One region of the Terribacillus sp. FSL K6-0262 genome, then DNA from elsewhere that is predicted to be linked to it. Evidence: predicted binding sites of a transcription regulator. Region 1 holds the regulator's gene; each other region holds the start of a gene.
What was found. Region 1 encodes LexA, which represses DNA repair genes until DNA is damaged. Its sites were predicted from a motif close to CGAACATATGTTCG; they were not measured.
Positions count from the first base shown of each region.

Region 1 (4,996 bases):
AAGTGCTGCCTATATTGTTACCTGACTTGTCACGTTATTGTGAAATAATGTACAAACTTTCCGTCCTGCTCATACTCCATCTGTGGAACAATGGAAGCATGAACAAGGAGGAGATTTCATGCCAAAACTACGCGTGACATTATTTCACGAAATACTGGAACAGCTAGAAGCAGACCAACTCCAAGGAACGAAAGCAAGAGATTACCGGTGTGCTGTGGGGACATGCACGCCGTATGATGTCGTGCATCATACAGAAGTGCTGCTGCAGGAAGGCTTCATCACCGGCGCGGTAACAAACGCAAAGGATTATCGGGATGTTTTCATTGACGATATTTCCGTAAAAGGTCATGAGCTGTCAGCTTTGATGGGAAACAAGCGGATACTGGAAGGTGCCCGGCAGCTTTTAGGAGAGACGTACGAAAAAGCGACTCCTGGTATCCTGCTCCGTGCACTGCATTCAGCGATGAAACAGAATGATTTAAAAGGGGAGCCTGCCGTGTAGGCAGGCTTTCCTTATGTAACATGTATCTTCGCACTGATAATTCAAATTCACTATACATATCAAATTATACAGAAACGATCCAGCTGCAGCGGCCGTAAGAAGTTGATCACGGGAGGCCTTGTCCTTTTTCCCTCGGAATCCTTTCGGTAATGATAGAAGTGAATAAAGTACTTCCCAAGGATCAATCGAGATGTGTATTTCCTCGTCAAGCTTGATTTACAAGGCTTTTATCAATAAATATAGATAACAATATTTTACCCTTTTCTCTTTTTTATTTACCATTGCCTGCCGGATGAAAGCGCTGTATCATCAGTTGCAAGCAAGTAATATCCAGTACGATTTCAGGGAGGCAGTCAAATGAGTAAAATAACGTTCATCGGAGCAGGTAGTACCATTTTTACAAAGAATGTACTGGGAGATTGCATGTTGTCCCCAGCTTTACAGAGATTCGAGTTTGCGTTGTTCGATATCGATGAAGCGCGATTGGCCGAGTCCGAATTGCTGCTGAATGCACTGAAGCGTTCGTTGCAGGCAGAAGTTACAATCAAAGCATATAAAAACCGCCAGGAAGCCTTGCAGGGTGCCAAGTATGTCATAAATGCCATTCAAGTAGGGGGCTATCGGCCGAGCACTGTCATCGATTTTGAGATTCCCAAAAAGTACGGCCTTCGCCAGACGATTGCCGATACCGTCGGAATAGGCGGGGTATTCCGGGCATTGCGCACCATCCCTGTCATGCTGGATATCGCAAGGGACATGGAAGAGGTTTGCCCGGATGCATGGCTGTTGAATTATACAAATCCCATGGCTGCACTCACCGGGGCTGTTGCCCGTTTTTCGAATGTCAAAGTCGTCGGTTTATGCCACAGTGTACAGGTTTGTACAAAAGACTTGCTCAGGGATCTCGAGATTCCGTATGAGAATATCGAAGAACGGATTGCTGGTATCAACCATATGGCATGGCTGCTGGAGATCAAATCCAATGGCAAGGATATCTATCCTGAAATCAAGAAACGTGCCAAGGAGAAGCAAAAGCAAAAACATCATGATATGGTTCGTTATGAACTGATGGATAAGTTCGGATATTACGTGACGGAATCCTCTGAGCATAATGCAGAGTATCATCCTTATTTCATTAAAGAAAAATATCCGGAGCTGATTTCACGTTTTAACATACCGCTGGATGAATATCCGCGACGCTGCGAGGAACAGATTGAAAGTTGGCAGAAAACAAAACAAGAGCTGATGAATGACCACAGCTTGACACATGAACGTTCGCATGAATACGGTTCCCGTATAATGGAAGCGATGGAAACAAATCGACCGTTCGTTTTCGGAGGAAATGTAGTGAACACTGGCGGTCTGATTGCGAACCTGCCTCGAAATGCAGTAGTCGAAGTACCGTGCATCGCAAATCGAAATGGCATCACCCCGGCATATATGGGAGAGCTTCCGGAGCAGCTGGCAGCTTTGAATCGTTCCAATATCAATACACAGCTGTTGACCATCGAAGCGGCAATGACAAAATCAAAGGAAAAAATCTATCAAGCAGCCTTGCTTGATCCGCATACAGCTGCCGAACTTTCCATGGATGACATCATCAGCATGTGCGATGATTTGATTGAAGCACATGGTGACATGCTGCCGGCGTATTCAGTAGCGAAAGGGACAGTCAGACTTTGATTGATGTCGATTTCTTTTTGAATCTAGGATGATAAGGGAGAGAGACGATCATTGATACGAATCAAAGAAATGAGAAAAAAGATTACGGCGTCTACGGCTTTCATTTTCAGGAAGCCGAAATAGATGAAACAGCAAACATCCTATTGCTGGGCAGGGATAAAAAATCACCGGGCATGAGCTATGACTGGGATGGATTGAAGAGACAGGATATTGGCACATACATCTTTCAGTACACGTTATCGGGCACGGGGAATCTTGAGAAGGATGGAAAGATCCATTCACTTAAGGCGGGGGAAGCATTCCTTGTCGAAATTCCCGGTGCACATCGCTACTACCTTCCGGAGGACAGTGACGGGTGGGAATTCATTTTCATTACCTTGGTAGGCAGTAAAGCGTTGGAGTGCTGGCGTTTCATCGATGAACATAATGGGCCGGTATTGCGGATTTCTCCCGAATCGAAGCTTATCCGGCTATTATTCGCAATATATCAGGATACCATCGAAAATAGGATTACGGATGCTTATCAGGCATCTGCCAGAGCTTACGAATATATCATGGAGTGTCATCGATTCGTGAAGAATATGGAAAAGCAAAAGAAAGACCCTTCCGGTCAAATCACGAAAACTTTATCCTATATCCAGACACACTATGCTGCTCCCATTTCATTGAGTGACATCGCCGCAGTATCAGGCTATTCCAAATATCATCTGGTCAAGCAATTTCAGAATCATATGGATACGACACCTATGAAGTATCTTACAAGAATCAGGATCCAAAAAGCCGTTGATTTGCTGATGACAACAAGATTGCCCATCACAGAGATTGCAGAAAGGGTGGGGTACTCAAACGCAAATTATTTCAATAAAGTATTTCGGAAATCGATTGGTATGGCGGCGGGAGAATTCAGGAAAAGAAAGAACCCATCCAAGATCGATCGCGTCATAACGGATGGATGAGTTTTTTCGGTTCAGCGCACTGCATATATAATACTCCATATAAAAGAGGAGCCTGCCGCAAAGGGCAAGCTCCTTATTTTATTCTGTGCTCAGCGTTCCTTAAGATAATAATCATCCATGCTGTGTTCTTCCTTACGGTAGCTTCTCGTATACCCGCATTTGCATGAATCTGTAACACTATCAATCTTATGACGGCCTCGTATTTTGCACACAAGCTTGTAAAACAGCTTCACGATTCCACCTGCTTTCTAGCTTTTGGTAAAAGCATATTCTAATATACCCAAAAAATGTGTCGAAAGAAGGGTGGAATTGTGTAAAATATATGAAAAAAACGGCCGAAGCCGATTTTCTATTGGATAGAGCGATATAGACCGATTACTTTTCCCAGGATGCTGACATTATCCAGGATGATCGGTTCCATTGTACTGTTCTCCGGCTGCAGGCGGATCTGGTTCTCTTCCTTGAAGAATCGTTTGACCGTTGCTTCGTTGTCCTCTGTCATCGCAACGACGATTTCCCCGTTCTGAGCGGTCTGCTGCTGTTTGACGATGACCATGTCCCCGTCCAGGATGCCGGCCTCGATCATACTCTCCCCGACAACCACAAGCACGAAAATATTGTCATCCGGACCTACAAGATGGCTTGGTACCGGTACGTATTCCTCGATATTCTCAACGGCGGTGATCGGGATACCTGCCGTCACTTTCCCGATTACCGGCGCATAATTCGCTTCGCTGCGCGGGATATCTGTCTGTTCTTCGCTATCCAATGAAAGGACCTCGATGGCACGCGGCTTTGTAGGGTCGCGCCGAATCAGTCCCTTTTTCTCCAGTCTGGAAAGATGGCCATGTACCGTGGAGCTGGATGCCAAGCCTACTGCTTCCCCGATTTCCCTGACGGATGGCGGGTAGCCTTTATCGAGAACCTGCTCCTTTATGTATGCTAGAATCGCTTCCTGTCTTTTCGATAGTTTCATCATGTATCGAACACCCCGTGCATATATTTTTATTACATACAGTATAACACGATAGATTTCAATATACAAACATCCGTTCGAAAAAACGCTTGACTAGAACCTATGTTCGTATATAATGGAATTAACAAATGAGAACGCACGTTCTTAAATACGGAGGGGTCAACCATGTTCAAAAAATTAGCGAAATCAGATCTATTCTACTATGTGCTTTTCGGCTTCACGCTTTTCTTCTTATACTTTACACTTATTATGAGTGTCTAATTAGCTGAAGTGAGAGGGTACATCAATGAAAGCAGTCATCTATTGCAGAGTCAGTACAGAAAAGGACGAGCAGGCAAGCTCGATTGAGCGGCAGCGCGAGGAGCTCATGAGTCTTGCTGCTTCCGCCGATATAGAGGTCATCGATATCATAGAAGAGAGACAGAGCGGCTATGAGATTGAACGCCCGGGTATCTTCCGCATGCTGGATCTATTCACAGCAGGTGAAGCGGATTGCCTTCTTATCCAGGATGAAACAAGGCTGGGCAGGGGCAACACCAAAATTGCTTTATTCCATCACTTGCAAAAGCTGGAGGTCAAGGTCTACACGCTGAGCCAGCATGGTGAATTCCAGCTTTCTGAATCGGATGGTATGGTGCTCCAGATTGTCGGTATTGTCGAGGAGTACCAAAGGAAGATTCATAATATGAAGATAAAACGGGGCATGAGGCGGGCGATTGAAGCCGGTTATGATCCGAGTAAGAATCTGGGCAACCAGCAGGCAGCACCAGGCAGGGAGCGGATTGACTTTCCGATCCAAGAGGTGATCAGGCTGAGAAACAACAAGCTCACCTTTCAGGAAATCAGCTCTGTTCTTCGCGGTATGGGCTTCCAGGTATC
Region 1 covers NZ_CP150277.1:96,063-101,058, reverse strand. The annotation lists gene MHI54_RS00480 (hypothetical protein) at 119-502, shown strand; gene MHI54_RS00475 (alpha-glucosidase/alpha-galactosidase) at 860-2,185, shown strand; gene MHI54_RS00470 (AraC family transcriptional regulator) at 2,359-3,141, shown strand; gene lexA (transcriptional repressor LexA) at 3,491-4,120, opposite strand; gene MHI54_RS00460 (recombinase family protein) at 4,404-4,996, shown strand, end outside.

Region 2 (8,390 bases), 880 kb from region 1:
GATCGCCGAAGTTCAAATCCAGGTCGGCATTCTTGATCTTGGTGAAAGCCTGCTGGACATATTGCAGTACTTTCGGACCAACAGACTTTTTCTTGGCTGCTTTACCGACACGCTGGGATTTTGGCTCTTCGCCCGCCGTGACAAGCTCCTGCACCACCGGCTCCTTCTCTTCATCCGTATGCTGTACAGCACCGAAAGCACGCTCATCAAGAGCTGCAAGCTCCAGCTCTGCTTCTTCGGCAGTGAGCTTTCCTTCCTCGAGCTGTTTCAGGATCCTCTTTCTTTCTGTTCTCATACAAAGCCTCCTTTACACATATACGAATCATATGTTATCGAAGTTCCAAGTATAGAATGTCTCCTCTTTGAAATGTTCCAGCGCTATGGACTCCATGTTCTCTTCCGTAAGCTCCGCTCCAGTGACATTGCCAAGTACGCCTTGTGCCTGGGATTTATGGCAAAGGATGGTTTTCACCTTTGTTTTGACGAATGGACGAATATCCTGGACAACGTCAGGCTTGCCTAGAATCTCCTGATATCCGCGCATGAACGCTTGCGCCCAGACCGTCGGACGTGTGCTTTCATCCATCCGCGACACCGCATCGATTGCCGCCGCCCCCAATGCATTGTGGTCCGGATGGACTGCATATTCAGGATAATGGGTGATCACGAGTGTTGGCTTGATCTGTTCCAGCAGTCCCTTCAAGTGATCACTGACTTTGGATAAATCCTCGAATTCCAGGACCTTATCCCGGTAACCAAGCATTTTCAGCTCGACATCCATAACTTCGCAAGCATCCTGCAATTCTTTTTTACGGATTTCCGGTAAGGATTCCCGCGTCGCAAAAGTCGGATTCCCCATATTTCGGCCCATTTCACCTAACGTACCGCATAGATAAGTGACAGGCACTCCTTCTTCCCTGAACTTGGCGATTGTACCAGCTGCTCCGAAAGCCTCGTCGTCCGGATGCGGGAAGATGACTACTACGTGTTTTTCCATGATTATTGCTCCTCCTTAAAACGCTGTCTCGCTTATTTCCAATGAAACCATCAACCGGCCTTCCCGATCATGACCAGCCATGAGCAGGCGATTTTGTCCATCCACTTCCCAGGCATTCAGCCCTTCTGCGTATACCCATCCGTTTTCCGTTTTCAAACCAACTCGATAGGCCGTCCCGGAACCTTTGATCTTTCCATGCTCATAAATAACCTGTGCATTTCGGATAAAGGCACCAACATTATACGCTTTTTCATCTACATGATTAGCATATGCTCCATTTGTCGTTTCAAGATGTATAAACACTTTTTTTCCTGCAAATGCATCTATGTGGTCTTGCACTTCTTTCAAATCAATCGGCTTCACCGTAAGTCGCTCCTTCCAAAGCTATATCTAGACAAACATTTTACTACAAATTCCGCTGTAATGCTCGATTTGATGATTTGCATGCTGATGGACAGCAAAAATACAGCGAGCTTCAGCCCGCTGTATCCCATTCATCGCTCCGCAACATGCGTTGCATATTCCAATTGACTCGCTGTCCGTTCCCGATCGCGCTCAAGGATCGGCTTCAAGTATTTCCCGGTGTACGAACCAGGTACTTCTGCCACTTCCTCCGGTGTACCGGTCGCTACTATCTGTCCGCCTCTATCCCCGCCTTCCGGACCAAGATCGATGAGATAGTCGGCTGTTTTGATGACATCTAGATTATGCTCGATGACAAGGACAGTGTCGCCGTTTTCGACGATACGGTTCAATACTTTCAGCAATCTTGCAATATCATCCACATGCAAACCGGTCGTCGGCTCATCCAGGATATAGAATGTTTTACCGTTGCTGCGTTTATGCAATTCACTCGCCAGTTTCACTCGCTGCGCTTCCCCTCCGGATAGCGTGGTAGCCGGCTGACCCAGCTTCACATAACCTAGCCCTACATCTGAAATCGTCTGCAGCTTTCGCTTGATTTTTGGAATATTGGAGAAGAACTCCAATCCTTCCTCGATTGTCATATCCAATACATCAGCGATGCTTTTTCCTTTATATTTAACCTCAAGTGTTTCCCGATTGTACCGTTTCCCGTGACAAACCTCGCACGGCACATACACATCCGGCAGGAAATGCATCTCGATCTTGATGATGCCATCCCCGCGGCAAGCTTCGCAGCGGCCGCCTTTCACATTAAAGCTGAAGCGGCCTTTCTTATATCCGCGGACCTTTGCAGCATTCGTACTTGCGTATACATCCCGAATGTCATCGAAGGCGCCGGTATACGTAGCAGGGTTGGAACGAGGAGTGCGCCCGATAGGCGATTGGTCAATATCGATGACTTTGTCCAAGTGCTCCAATCCTTTGATCTGCTTATGCTTACCTGGCTTCACTTTGCTCCGGTTCAGTTTCTGCGCCAATGCCTTATGCAGGATCTCATTGACGAATGTACTTTTACCGGAGCCGGACACACCGGTCACCGCAGTGAAAAGACCCAGCGGTATCTCAGCAGAAGCTTTCTTCAGATTATTCTCTTCCGCTCCGATGACTTCGATGGTGCGGTCCTTATCCGGTTTGCGGCGTTCGAATGGCAGCGGAATGAATTTCTTACCGGATAAGTACTGACCCGTAAGTGATTTTTTATCTTTCATCACCTTTTCAGGTGTTCCCTGACTCGTGATCTGCCCGCCATGCTCACCGGCACCGGGGCCGACATCGATGAGCCAGTCCGCTTCCATCATCGTATCTTCATCATGCTCGACCACGATAAGCGTATTGCCAAGATCGCGCATCCTTTTCATCGTTTCGATCAGCCTGTCATTATCCCGCTGATGCAGGCCGATGGATGGTTCATCCAATACATACAAGACACCAGTCAAAGCAGAGCCGATCTGTGTGGCAAGACGGATACGCTGGGCTTCCCCGCCCGACAGCGTACCGGCTGAACGTGAAAGGGTCAGGTAATCCAGACCGACGTTATTCAGGAAGGTTATCCTGTCGATGATCTCCTTGGTGATCATGAACGCAATCTGCCTTTCCTTTTCGTTCAGTTCCAGCTCTTCCATGAAGTGTTTTACTTCCAGGACGGATTTCTCGGTTACATTGCTTATATGATGGCCATTGATCAGGACTGCGAGCGATTCCTCACGGAGACGATGCCCTTTACACTTCGGACATGGCCGGTTATTCATATACTTTTCCATTTGTTCACGGATGAAATCCGATGTCGTTTCCCGATAACGGCGAGCAATATTCGTCAACACGCCTTCGAACTCGATATTGCTTTCACGGACACGGCCGAAGTCATTTTCATAACGAAAATGGATTTTCTCCTTTTTCTTCCCATTCATCAGGATATCCAGCTGTCCCTCCGGCAGTTCGCTGACGGGTACATCCATATCGATGCCAAAATGACTGCAGGCAGCTTCCAGCAGCTTCGGGTAATATTGCGAGCTGGTCGGTTCCCAAGCTGCGATTGCACCATCGCGCAAGGTAAGCTCTTTGTCAGGGATAACCAGGTCGGGATCGACTTCCAGTTTCGTCCCCAGCCCATCACAAGTCGGGCAGGCTCCGAATGGATTATTGAAGGAGAACATGCGCGGTTCCAATTCACCGATCGAGAATCCGCAAATCGGGCAGGCGTGATGCTCACTGAAAAGCAGGTCCTCGACGCCCATCACATCAACGATGACACGGCCGTCTCCAAGCGACAGTGCCGTTTCCAGGGAATCCGTCAATCGTCCAGTGATACCTTCCTTGATGACGATCCGGTCGACTACCACTTCGATTGAATGTTTCTTTGTTTTCTCCAGCTTGATATCATCGGTGATTTCCACCATCTCGCCGTCCACACGCAGACGAATATAGCCTTCCGATTTCAGCTTTTCGAGCACTTTGACATGCTCCCCTTTTTTCCCTGAAATGACCGGGGCAAGGACCTGCAGGCGGGAGCGTTCCGGAAATTCCAAGATCCGATCGGCCATTTGTTCCACAGTCTGGGAGCTTATTTCGATTCCATGACGCGGACAAGTCGGTCTGCCCACCCTGGCATATAACAGCCGTAAATAATCGTAGATTTCCGTTACCGTCCCGACTGTGGAACGCGGGTTCTTGCTTGTCGTCTTCTGGTCGATACTGATAGCCGGCGACAAGCCTTCAATCGAATCGACGTCGGGCTTGTCCATCTGGCCGAGGAACTGGCGGGCATAGGCAGATAGGGATTCTACATAGCGCCGCTGTCCTTCTGCATAGATGGTATCAAAAGCGAGTGAGGATTTCCCCGAACCGGATAGGCCGGTCAGCACGACCAGGCTATCCTTCGGAATATCGACATCTATATTTTTTAAGTTATTGGCACGGGCGCCTCTGACTGAAATGCTCTTCTTCGCCACTTTCTTCACCCTTCCACTTTTAGTTCCAAGACAAGATCACGAAGCTCGGCAGCACGTTCGAAATTGAGATCGCGTGCAGCCTGTTTCATTTCTTTCTCCATCTCGGCAATCACTTTTTCTTTTTCCTTCTTCGTCATCTTCGTCAAATCCGGTGTATCTTTCTTATTGGTACCGGATTCTTCAGAACTAATCGTCGCCTTGATGACATCCCGCACTTCCTTCTGGATCGTCCGCGGTGTGATGCCATGCTCTTCATTGTAAGCGATTTGGATTTCACGGCGCCGCAGTGTTTCATCCATCGCTTTTTGCATGCTGTCGGTAATTTTATCTGCATACATGATGACATGCCCGTTTTCGTTACGCGCCGCCCGGCCCATCGTCTGGATCAAGGAACGCTCGGAACGCAAGAACCCTTCCTTGTCCGCATCAAGTATGGCCACGAGGGAAACCTCCGGAATATCCAAGCCTTCCCGAAGCAGGTTGATTCCGACAAGTACATCATATTTGCCGATCCGCAAATCGCGGATGACCTCGATCCGTTCGAGCGTCTTGATTTCCGAATGCAGATAAGCGACCTTGATGCCGATCTCCTTGAGGTAGTCGGTCAAGTCTTCGGACATTTTCTTGGTCAATGTCGTGATCAGGACACGTTCATTCTTCTCTGTCCGTTTGTAAATCTCACTGATCAAGTCATCTATTTGTCCATCTATCGGACGAATATCGATTTCCGGATCAAGCAGCCCTGTCGGCCTGATGATCTGCTCGATCATTTCCGGCGTATGCTCGATTTCATAAGGACCCGGTGTCGCAGAGACATACACGAGCTGGCTGGTCTTCTTCTCGAATTCCTCAAATGTCAGCGGCCTGTTGTCCATCGCGGACGGCAGGCGGAAGCCATGGTCGACCAGCACTTTCTTACGTGCCTGGTCCCCATTGAACATCCCCCTGATCTGAGGCAGCGTAACATGGGACTCATCGACGACGACAACGAAATCGTCCGGGAAGAAGTCCAGTAGCGTATAAGGGGTTGCTCCCCGTTCACGGAAGGTAAGCTGGGCCGAATAGTTTTCGATACCAGAGCAAAAGCCCATTTCCCGCATCATTTCCAAGTCATAATTCGTCCGCTGCTCCAGTCGCTGGGCTTCCAGCAGCTTGCCTTGGTCCCTGAACACTTTGAGCTGTTCCTGGAGCTCTTTTTCAATATTGACGATGGCCTTCTTGAGATTCTCTTCACGCGTAACGAAGTGGGAAGCAGGGAAGATGGCCACGTGCTCGCGATCCCCGATGATCTCGCCTGTCAGTGCGTCCACTTCACGGATTCGATCGATCTCATCACCAAAGAATTCAAAACGGATGCAGTGCTCTTCTTTTGAAGCAGGGATGACTTCGACCGAGTCACCGCGGACACGGAATGTACCGCGCTGGAAGTCGATATCATTCCGTGCGTATTGGATGTCCACCAAGTTGCGGAGCAATTCATCCCTATCCTTCTCCATCCCGACACGGACGGACAGCACCTGGCTCTTATATTCTTCCGGGGAACCCAAACCATAGATACAGGACACACTTGCCACGATCAGTACATCATTGCGCTCGAAAAGGGCGGATGTCGCCGAGTGGCGCAGTTTATCGATCTCATCATTGATGCTTGCATCCTTCTCGATGAATGTATCCGTCTGCGGTACATATGCTTCCGGCTGATAATAATCATAATAGCTGACGAAGTATTCCACTGCATTGTTCGGGAAGAATTCCTTGAACTCGCTGTACAGCTGGCCGGCCAGTGTTTTGTTATGGGCAATGACAAGCGTCGGTTTGTTGATTTCCTTCACCATATTGGAGATGGTGAACGTCTTACCGGTACCTGTCGCTCCGAGCAGTGTCTGATGCCGCTTATTCTGGCGGACGCCATCGACAAGCCGTTCAATCGCTTTCGGCTGATCACCCTGCGGCTTATATTTGGATACTAACTCAAACGTTTCCTTTTCCTTCAACGCCAAATTCCTCCGTTCTGTTTGCTATTTTCATCATAGCATAAAATATATAAAAACACGAACAAACATTCGTCCAAAATTCCATATACATCCTAGTATGGATGATTGCCCAATATATAAAACATAAACTAGCAGATAGCAAAAAGCCGTCAAAAATGACGGCTTTATCTTAGTTGGCTGCTTGGTCGTATTGGTTGACTTCAAATAGGTCGATCAAATCGATTTTCGGATTTTTGTCCGTGAACCAGCGGAGGGCGAAATCATTCTTGAACAATGCCAAGTATTCCCCTTCCCGATCCTGGGCGAGCAGACTGCGCTCATCGAATAGCCGCTCATCCACTTGCTCAGCCTTCAGCCAGCGAGGGATGCGCTCTCCCATCGATTCCAATACCACTTCTACATTATACTCATTTTTCATCCGATATTCGAATACTTCGTACTGGAGCTCCCCGACTGCGCCGAGGATATAGCTGTCATCGCGTTTGCCGCGGAACAGCTGGATCGCTCCTTCCTGGACGAGCTGCTCGATGCCCTTCTTGAACTGCTTCGCTTTCATGACGTTCTTTGCCGTGACCTTCTTGAATACTTCCGGCGGGAACTGCGGCAGCTCATCGAACTCGAAGTTCGCTTTCCCTTCGACCAGTGTATCCCCGATCCGATAAATGTTCGGATCATATATTCCGATGATATCCCCCGCATACGCCTCTTCGACTGTATCACGGGACGATGCCACGAATTGCTGCGATTGGGATAACTTGATCGGCTTCGCCGAGCGGGCCAGCTGCACGCTCATACCACGCTCGAGTTTCCCTGAGCAGACACGCAGGAATGCAATCCGGTCGCGGTGGGCCGGGTTCATATTCGCCTGGATCTTGAAAATGAATCCGGAGAATTCTTCTTTCTCAGGGGATACGACACCTTCCGTCGTACGGCGGCTTCCTGGTGCAGGCGCCATGCTCACGAACGTATCGAAGAATGTTTGGACTCCGAAAGGCGCAAGGGCGCTGCCGAAGAAGACCGGTGTCTGTTTGCCGGCCAGGACACGATCCAGCGAGAATTGATCGCCGGCTTCCTCCAATAATTCCAGCTCTCCTTTTGTATCTTCGAAAGTGGAGTCGCCAGTCAAGTCGGCATAAGCCGGATCATCGAGCTGGTCATAAGGAATATACGTTTCTTCTTCATTTCCATTGAAACGCACGAACTGCTTGTTATATCTATCGAAAATACCCAGGAAACGCTTGCCCATTCCTGCCGGCCAGTTCATCGGATACGTTTCGATATCCAATACAGTTTCGATTTCCTCCAATAGCTCCAGCGGCTCACGGCCTTCCCGGTCAAGCTTGTTGATGAAGGTGAAGATCGGGATGCCTCTCATACGGCAGACTTTGAATAATTTCAAGGTCTGGGCTTCGATCCCTTTTGTCGCATCTATGATCATGACGACACTATCCACTGCCGTCAGTGTCCGATACGTATCTTCACTGAAGTCTTCGTGACCTGGTGTATCCAGGATATTCACCTGATAATCTTTATAAGGGAAATTCATCACGGATGATGTGACGGAAATCCCGCGCTGCTTCTCGATCTCCATCCAGTCGGAAGTAGCGAATTTACCTGATTTCTTCCCTTTTACCGTACCCGCGGTACGAATCAGATTACCGAAGACGAGCAGTTTTTCCGTAAGTGTCGTCTTCCCGGCATCCGGGTGGGAGATGATAGCGAAAGTCTTGCGTTTTTGCACTTCTTCTTTTATTTGCATCGGTTCTTTACCTACCGTTCCATTAGCATTCGTATAGCCTGATTGTCATTGTGATCGATTGATTATCTCACACTGCGTCAAACCTCTTTTCCGCTCTAAAATCAGTCTTTCTCTACTATACATAATGTTAGCGCTTTTAGGCAATATCCTTCCGAAGATGGTTTTTCATTGACCCGCACTGAGAAAACGCTTTACTATGATAATAATAAGATTTTCATCAAAATCCGATTCATTCCGAGGAGAGACAAGATATGCTAAAGAAACTA
Region 2 covers NZ_CP150277.1:2,564,067-2,572,456, reverse strand. The annotation lists gene MHI54_RS13115 (DUF4097 family beta strand repeat-containing protein) at 1-295, opposite strand, end outside; gene bshB2 (bacillithiol biosynthesis deacetylase BshB2) at 323-997, opposite strand; gene MHI54_RS13105 (YojF family protein) at 1,013-1,360, opposite strand; gene uvrA (excinuclease ABC subunit UvrA) at 1,492-4,371, opposite strand; gene uvrB (excinuclease ABC subunit UvrB) at 4,377-6,365, opposite strand; gene MHI54_RS13090 (peptide chain release factor 3) at 6,535-8,124, opposite strand; gene MHI54_RS13085 (PTS glucose transporter subunit IIA) at 8,376-8,390, shown strand, end outside.
Region 2: a site for LexA is predicted at 6,424-6,437, ahead of uvrB (excinuclease ABC subunit UvrB). Genes of this name have one in related genera too.

Region 3 (8,390 bases), 510 kb from region 1:
GACTTATGCTGGATGAATTTTACTTTACCTGGAACAAGAATAGACTGGAAGCCCAGATCAATGCATGCATCGATAATAAAGATGAGGAACGATTCAGGGAATTGAGTGAAGCTTATCGCCCTTATGTTCTGGAATGATATAATAAAATTACAGGATCTGCCCTGTCATTGGACAAGGCAGGTCTTTTTACGTGCGAAAAAATTTGATAGCTATGCTATAATAGCTTCAAAAAATAAGAAGTGCGAAGAGGAGATTTTAGAAATGAAGCGTTTGATGCTGTTTGCTGTGCTTGGCGCTGTATTAGTCGCAGCAGGATGTCAAAGCGAGCAAACCAGCCAGGAGCAAGATACGAATGAGAATAAGACGGCTGAGAAACAGACAGAAAATCAGCAGGCAGAGCAGAATCAGGAAAAAGAAGGAACCGAAAAGGAACAGACTGCTGATGCAAAGCCTGACCAGCATCAGGTGGAAGCTGATGATGTAGTGGGCACCATCGAAAACCCTGTGACAGTCGATAATCCTGATAGTATCGAGGTTGTCGTGAATAAAACAAGGAAGTTCCCCGATGGCTGGGAACCGAAGGATCTGGTCGAACCGGATGTACCGTTTTATTTTGATGAGCATCTGGAAAAGCGGAAGTTGCGCAAAGAGGCAGCCGAAGCATTGGAAGAGCTGTTTGCCGCTTCCAAGAAAGACGGTATGGAGCTGGTAGCAGCGAGCGGCTATAGATCGGAAGCAAGACAAAAGGAAATATACGAGAATAACGTTGCTACTCAAGGGCAGGAAGAAACGGATAAAGTATCGTCCAGGCCTGGGCGGAGTGAGCACCAGACAGGACTTGCCATCGATTTGACTTCTGCGGAGATGGCGCTTGCTCTGGAAGAAACATTCATCGACACGGATGAAGGGAAATGGCTGGCAGAGCATGCACATGAATATGGATTCATCATCCGCTATCCGGAAGGAAAGTCTGACATTACCGGTTATAGCTATGAACCATGGCATATCCGCTATGTCGGTAAGGATCTTGCAAAACAAATCTATGAAGAAGGATCGACATTGGAGGAGCATTTCCAAATGAAGTCCGATCTTAAGAACTGAAAAAGAGCCACTGTCCAAATGGGCGGTGGCTCCAATTTATGTGATGGGAGGTCACATACATTATTAGCGGCATACTATGCCAGAGACTTACTGGTCCAAATGTGCTTACAATTGCTGCACAAGAAATTGAATAATGATTAACTCACCTTGATTCTAACATATTGTATCCAGGAAAGGTAGCCAAATTATTAAATTTTTTCAAAAATGAAAACATAGCCAACCTTCCGAAGATGAGAGCCGCAAAAAGCTTGATTATTTGTTACAATATAGGTGCCTTATCAAATGAAGATCTAGGAGAGGGGAAGTAAAATGGAATTTCGCATGGAAAAAGATACAATCGGAGAAATCCAAGTTCCTGCAGATAAGTTTTGGGGAGCACAAACGCAGCGCAGCAAGGAGAATTTTCCGATTGGTACAGAAAGAATGCCGAAGGAAATTGTATACGCTTTCGCTTTGCTGAAAAAAAGTGCTGCAAAGGCAAACCATGACTTGGGTTTGCTTGAGAAAGATAAAAGTGACGCTATCGGTTTTGCTGCCGATCGAATCATGAATGGGGAGCTGGATGAGCATTTTCCGCTGGTGGTCTGGCAGACAGGCAGCGGCACGCAATCCAATATGAATGTGAATGAAGTCATTGCTTTTGTCGGAAACAAGTGGCTGGAGGAACAAGGGAAAGAAGCGCGCCTGCATCCGAATGATGATGTGAATAAATCCCAAAGCTCAAACGATACTTACCCGACAGCTTTACATATAGCTGCTATGACACAGCTGGAAGATACCGTGCTGCCTGCCTTGAATAAGCTCAAAACAACAATGAAGGAGAAATCCGAAGCATATCAGGACATCGTGAAAATCGGGCGCACGCACCTCCAGGATGCAACTCCGCTTACGCTTGGACAGGAAATAAGCGGCTGGCATCGCATGCTGGAAAAATCAGAGCAGATGATCAAGACAAGCCTTCCGTATGTGCAGGAATTGGCAATTGGCGGAACAGCAGTCGGGACAGGCTTGAATGCACATCCTGACTTCTCTGAAAAAGTCTGTCATGAATTGTCCGTTGCCACAGGAAAGGAATTCCGATCGGCCGCAAATAAATTCCATGCTCTGACAAGCCATGATGAAATCGTGTATGCGCATGGAGCACTGAAGGGTCTGGCAGCAGATATGATGAAAATAGCCAATGATGTGCGCTGGCTGGCGAGCGGCCCGCGCTGTGGCATCGGCGAAATCGAAATCCCTGCCAATGAACCGGGAAGCTCCATCATGCCTGGTAAAGTGAACCCTACTCAAAGCGAAGCCGTTACAATGGTAGCTGTACAGGTGATGGGGAATGATGCAGCCATCGGTTTTGCAGCCAGCCAAGGGAACTTCGAGCTGAATGTATTCAAACCGGTCATTGCATACAACTTCATTCAATCTGCCCAGCTGCTTGCGGATAGTATGATATCCTTCAATGACCGCTGTGCGATCGGGCTGGAGCCGAATCGAGAAAAAATCGCAAAAAACCTTCAGGATTCTTTGATGCTCGTAACAGCTTTGAACCCGCATATCGGTTATGAAAATGCAGCAAAGATTGCCAAGAAAGCATTCGCTGAGAATACGACCCTGAAAGAAGCTGCGGTGGCAAGCGGATTGCTGACGGAAGAACAATTCGATTCCTATATCAAGCCGGAAGAGATGACCTATCCGAAGTAATGCCATGTTTGACCAGGAGTTCCAATAAGTAATCGTGATAAAAAACACCTTCCTGCCCAAACTAAAGGCATAGGAGGTGAACAAACATGGCGAACAACAATTCAAACCAATTGGTAGTACCAGGCGTACAACAAGCAATCGATCAAATGAAATACGAAATCGCACAAGAGTTCGGAGTGACTCTAGGCGGTAACGAAACTTCTCGTGCTAACGGTTCTGTTGGTGGAGAGATCACGAAACGTCTTGTAGCTTCTGCTCAGTCTCAGCTTAGCGGCGGTCAATTCTAATTTCATATCGATGGCAAGAGAGGCACCCATTCGAGGTGCCTCTTTCTTTATGGAAGATTATGGAGCGCCCAGAAAAGGGCAAAGGCATCCTGGAATTTCCGGATGTCGAGGCCGGTTTTTTCTGTCAGCTTATCCAAGCGGTAATTCAAGCTATTGCGATGTATGTAAAGCTTCTTGGCGGTCAAGGTCAGGTTCTGGTTGCAGGCGAAATACATACGCACTGTCCGCAGCAGCTCGTCATCCTCATCCAGTCCTTGCAAAATGTGCCGCGCGATATTTTCACGATCATTGTCTGGCAGCAGCGCATGTAACAATAGAGGAACAGCTTCCTGAAAATATAGTACATGTTTGGCGGTATGGGAGGGCAATTGCTGGAATGTGGCAAGGAGCCATTCATATTGCTTGGCTGCCTCCTCCACGGAAGGCAGCCAAGGACTGATGAATAGGCGGATGGAAGCTGATAAGTCATACATAAGCATGTCGACGGCTTCTTCATAAAAAATAGGTTCTTTCTGGCGGCTTTCGATTATCACGCCAGTGTGTTTGGTGAACCAAATATAGGCAAGCGGATTATCGGTCAAGTTATCCATTGCCTCCCGGAAGGATGCTGCTTTCGTTTGGCCTTCTATGCTGAAAAAAATGAAGCGGCAGCCGTCCGCATAAAGCTGGCTTTGCATCAATCCATCTGCTTTTGCTTCCCCGTGCAGCAGCTGATACCAAGCTGTATCCGTATTGCTTTCGTTCGGTAAAGTGACGGGTGAACCGATATGATAAAGCAAAGCGAGCTCTCGTTCACTCAGCTTCTCAGCAGGCAGACCGATGGTTTCGCCATCCTCCATTCGGAACCAATGGTATCGATCTGTATCAAGGCCATCAAAACTGTTTGTTTTTACGATACCTGAAATTAGTTTTTCCAGTTCTTCAAGCATGTACATTCTCCTATCCGGACAATCTGTTTCTTTGTGATTGGTGTTATTTGTATTATACTAAAACCGAAGTAAACAGAAAGGTCGATAAAACATGAATAGTGGAGATATTTGGTTGATTTTATCCATGGCGATTATCGGGGCGCTGATTGGCGGAGCCACGAATTACTTGGCTATCAAGATGCTGTTCAAGCCTCATCGCGCCATTTATATAGGAAGATGGCGGCTGCCCTTTACACCAGGATTGATCCCAAAACGCAGGAATGATTTGGCTCGTTCGCTTGGGAAGACTGTAACAGAGCATTTGCTTACCCCTCAAGGGATGCAGGCGAGGTTGATTGACGAAGGCTTCCGGATGAAGGTGAATATATGGGTGAAACGGGAAGTGCTTCGATTCATTCGTTCTGATCGTACACCAAGGCAGCTGCTTTCTGATTTAAATATAACGGTTGATATAAACGATCTGCATGAGAAGACAGCTGGTTTCTTAAGCAGACAGCTTGAAAAGCAGACTGATAAAGAGCTTGGTAGCTTATTGCCGATTGAATTGAAGGAAAAGACAGAGCTGGCAGCCGGGCGGGCTGCTTCTCATATTCAGCAGATGCTGCTTGCTTATGTTGACAGCTATGATGGCCGGCGGAAGATACAGGAGCTGGTTCAGAACTTTCTCCAAGGCAGGGGCTTTTTAGGCAGCATGCTGTCTTCTTTCATGGATCCAAACAGTGCCGTTGACAAGATTCAGCCTGTGATCATGGAATCAATCGGTGCTGAAGGTACTTATCGCTGGCTGCATCAGCTGCTTGCCGGAGAAATGGATAAACTGTTGAGCAAAAAAGTAGGTGAAGTGACCGAAGCAATCGGTGTGGATATGGTGGATGATGCAATCCATCAACTGATAAGGAAGTCGATACCATTTGATGAGCTGCTCGATACACCGATTCATGTGTATATGGAAAATGCAGAGGATAAAGTGGTGGAGGACAAGCTGACAGTACTGGTACGGCGTATTCTCCGTCGCCTCGCTGATCAAGTGCCTGTGATCATGGAGCAATTGGAGCTCTCCAAGATGGTCGAAAAAGAAGTGTCCGGTTTTCCGCTGGAACGAGTCGAGGAGCTTGTTCTGGCCATCTCCAATAAAGAATTCAAGCTGATCACTTATCTTGGTTTCCTGTTGGGGGGCCTCATCGGAATCGTTCAAGGAGTCATTGCGCTCTTTATCTGATGGCTTGAACTATACAGCGTCCTGTCGGTTTGTTATAGTGGAACTTGAGTAAAAATGAGGAGGTACGTACCATGGCTAATATGTACGATCATGCGTATGACTTAGAAAAAGCAATTCGTGAAAGTGAAGAATTCAAAGGCTTGAAAGCCGCTTATGATACGGTAATGAACGATTCATCTTCCAAGCAGATGTTCGAAAACTTCCGTAACATCCAGCTGGAATTGCAGCAAAAACAAATGCAGGGACAGGAAATCACCGAAGAAGAAGTACAAAAAGCACAAAGCGTCGTGCAAGTTGTGCAGCAGAACGAACAGATTGCAAAATTAATGGAGCAGGAACAGCGCTTGAATGTCGCAATCAACGATATCAGCCGCATCATCACGAAGCCTCTGGAAGAGCTTTACGGACAGCCTGACATGCAGTAAGCAGCAGCCTCTTTGCCCATCGGCAAAGAGGTTTTCTTTTGTTCGGAAACCGAACGTGCATTCGTAAGTATGGCGTGCTACTATAGAAAGAAAAGCACATGAAAGGATTATTCTATGCAGCCAAAATTAACATTCATCCATGCTGCCGACCTGCATTTGGATAGTCAAATGGAGGGGCTGACTGCTGCACATCCCGCGATGAAAAAACGTCTGCAGGAGAGCACATTCGAATCCTTGAGAAGGCTGGTACAATGCGCCATCGATAATAGCGTTGATTTCGTCCTGCTTGCAGGGGATATTTTCGATTCCAACAGACAATCCTTAAAAGCGCTCGTTGCTTTGCGGGAAGCTTGCAGGGAGCTGCAAAAGCATCGGATCGAAGTGTATATACAGTATGGCAACCATGATTTTACAGGAAAGCAGCCGATGATGATCTATCCGGAAAATGTACATATTTTCAAGACTGAAAAAGTGGAAACTTTCCTATATGAAAAGAATGGAGAGCCGGCAGCTGCCATTCATGGATTCAGTTATACAACCAGGCATATCAAATCAAGAAAGGCGCAGGATTATAAAGCAAGGGGCACAGGAATATATCAGATTGGAATGCTCCATGGCAGCATTGCCACAGGCAGTGCTGCGGATGTCTATGCACCCTTCGGCATAGATGAATTGAAGCGCACTGGCTTTGATTATTGGGCATTGGGGCATATTCACAAGCGGGAGATATTATCTGAGCAGCCGCCGATTGCCTATCCAGGCAATATCCAGGGCAGGCACCGCAAAGAGGCTGGGGAAAAGGGCTGCTACTTGGTGGAGTTGGAGGGACACACCTGCTCCATGACTTTTGTACCTTTGCAGGACCTGCGATTTGAGGAAGTGGTGTTTGACATGGAGGGAGGCTTGGCATTATATGACGCGGAAAAGGCTTTGATGGAGCTATGCCTGAAATGGGAAAAAGCGTTCGGGGCGGGTGTTCTGCACGTGACCTTCCGAGGGCCGGCCCATCAGGTGGTGGCTTGGGAGCAGGAGGATAGACTGGAAGAGCTGCTTGACATCGTGAATGAACAGCAGCAGAACCTCGGCAGCCAGCTCGTCCTGGCAAGTTATGATATCCAGGCCTCCCTTGACGTGAAGCAGGAGCAATTCCGGCAGCGCAGCGATTTTACAGCTGCATTGCTCAGCACTTCCTTTCAGCCGGATGAGATGAGGGACAGCTTGGAGGAGCTGCTGAGAAATCGTCAGTTCCGTAAAATCAAGCAGTCCTATTCGGAAAGTGAATTGCAGGAGATGCTGGAGGAGGCGAAACAATTGCTGCTTCAGACTTTATTGGAGGTGGAATGAACATGCATATCATTGGTGGACATATATACGATTTTGGTAAACTGCATGATTATACCTTCGATTTTCAAAGCAAGTCGCCGATCATCATTCAAGGGGAAAACGAAGCTGGTAAATCGACATTGAAAGCATTCATCATTTATATATTGTTCGGTATGCGTACACGTGATTTGGAGTCTTTTTTACCAAGGACAGGCGGTACAGCCGGCGGAAGGCTTACGCTTTGGTTTCCTGATGGAGAGGTCATGGTGGAGCGGATCCAGGATCGGCACAATGGGCAGGCTGTATGCTATTCGGAAGGCGAGCAGAAGGATCAGCAATGGCTGAATGAACGGCTTGGAGGTATGGATCTTTCGGTATATCGTCAAGTATTCGTCCTGGATACGGAACAGCTCATTTCCTTGCAGATGACAGATAAGGAGCAGCTCGGTCAAGTCCTGCTGAATGCAGGACAAACAGGTGCAGCTGCAGTGCCCAAGCTGGAGAAACAGCTGCAGCAGGATTTACAGCAGCTGTTTCGTCCCCAGGGAAGAAAGCCGAAAATAAATGCCATGCTGCATGCTTTTGCTGAACAAGAGCGTCTGGTACAGGAGCTGGAGCAAAAAGAGGCGGCTTATCTCCCGGATAAGGAAAAATTACAGGAGATACTGGAAAAGATTGCTGACCTGCAAGCCAGCAAGGTCCAGCTCCGGGGAAAAATCAGTGTCCAAAAGCAAAAATTGCAAGCTATTCCATGGCATAGGAAAGCGGCTTTTGCAGAGGAACAACTGCAGCAGATAGAACCTTCGGCAGTCTTTCCTGCCGAAGGACTGGAGCAGCTGCAGGAAATCCAGCATCAGCTGCAGCCATTGGAGGCACAATATCACGTCCATATAAAAGAATCTGCTGCCCTTCAACAAGAGTTGGAATCAACTGAAAATCAATTGATGAATGATGATGCATACAAAGAGCTGTATGAACAAACAGTCAGAACCGACTGGGAAAGCGTCAAGAAACGCATACAGCAATTGAAGGATGAATCCGCCAACCTGCGGAATCAAATGGCAGGCATTCGTTTGAGCTATCCATATCCAGAAGATTTCTTTTTTGATGCTTATTTGTCGGAAGCGGCCAAAGAATGGCGGCCAATGCAGGAAGAAATGATGATTCTACAAGCAGATAGCGAACGAACCCAGCAGACTATTGCTTCTAAAAGGCAGGAAATAGAAAAGATGGATCATCTTCAGGAACGGATCCAGCAGCGTTTGCTGTCAGAAAAGGAATACCGGGAGCTTCATGGCCAAAAGGATAACCAGCATGCGACTGATCATTTTCGGAGGGGGATTGTATCTCCTGCCAGTCTTTTGCTTGTTTTGGCATTGTTTTTGGGTGGTATCGGCACCATAACGGTAAA
Region 3 covers NZ_CP150277.1:608,081-616,470, reverse strand. The annotation lists gene MHI54_RS03125 (IDEAL domain-containing protein) at 1-137, shown strand, start outside; gene MHI54_RS03120 (M15 family metallopeptidase) at 262-1,101, shown strand; gene fumC (class II fumarate hydratase) at 1,411-2,796, shown strand; gene MHI54_RS03110 (alpha/beta-type small acid-soluble spore protein) at 2,883-3,083, shown strand; gene MHI54_RS03105 (helix-turn-helix domain-containing protein) at 3,131-4,012, opposite strand; gene MHI54_RS03100 (DUF445 family protein) at 4,125-5,231, shown strand; gene MHI54_RS03095 (YlbF family regulator) at 5,303-5,656, shown strand; gene MHI54_RS03090 (DNA repair exonuclease) at 5,771-7,000, shown strand; gene MHI54_RS03085 (AAA family ATPase) at 7,003-8,390, shown strand, end outside.
Region 3: a site for LexA is predicted at 5,707-5,720, ahead of MHI54_RS03090 (DNA repair exonuclease). Genes of this name have one in related genera too.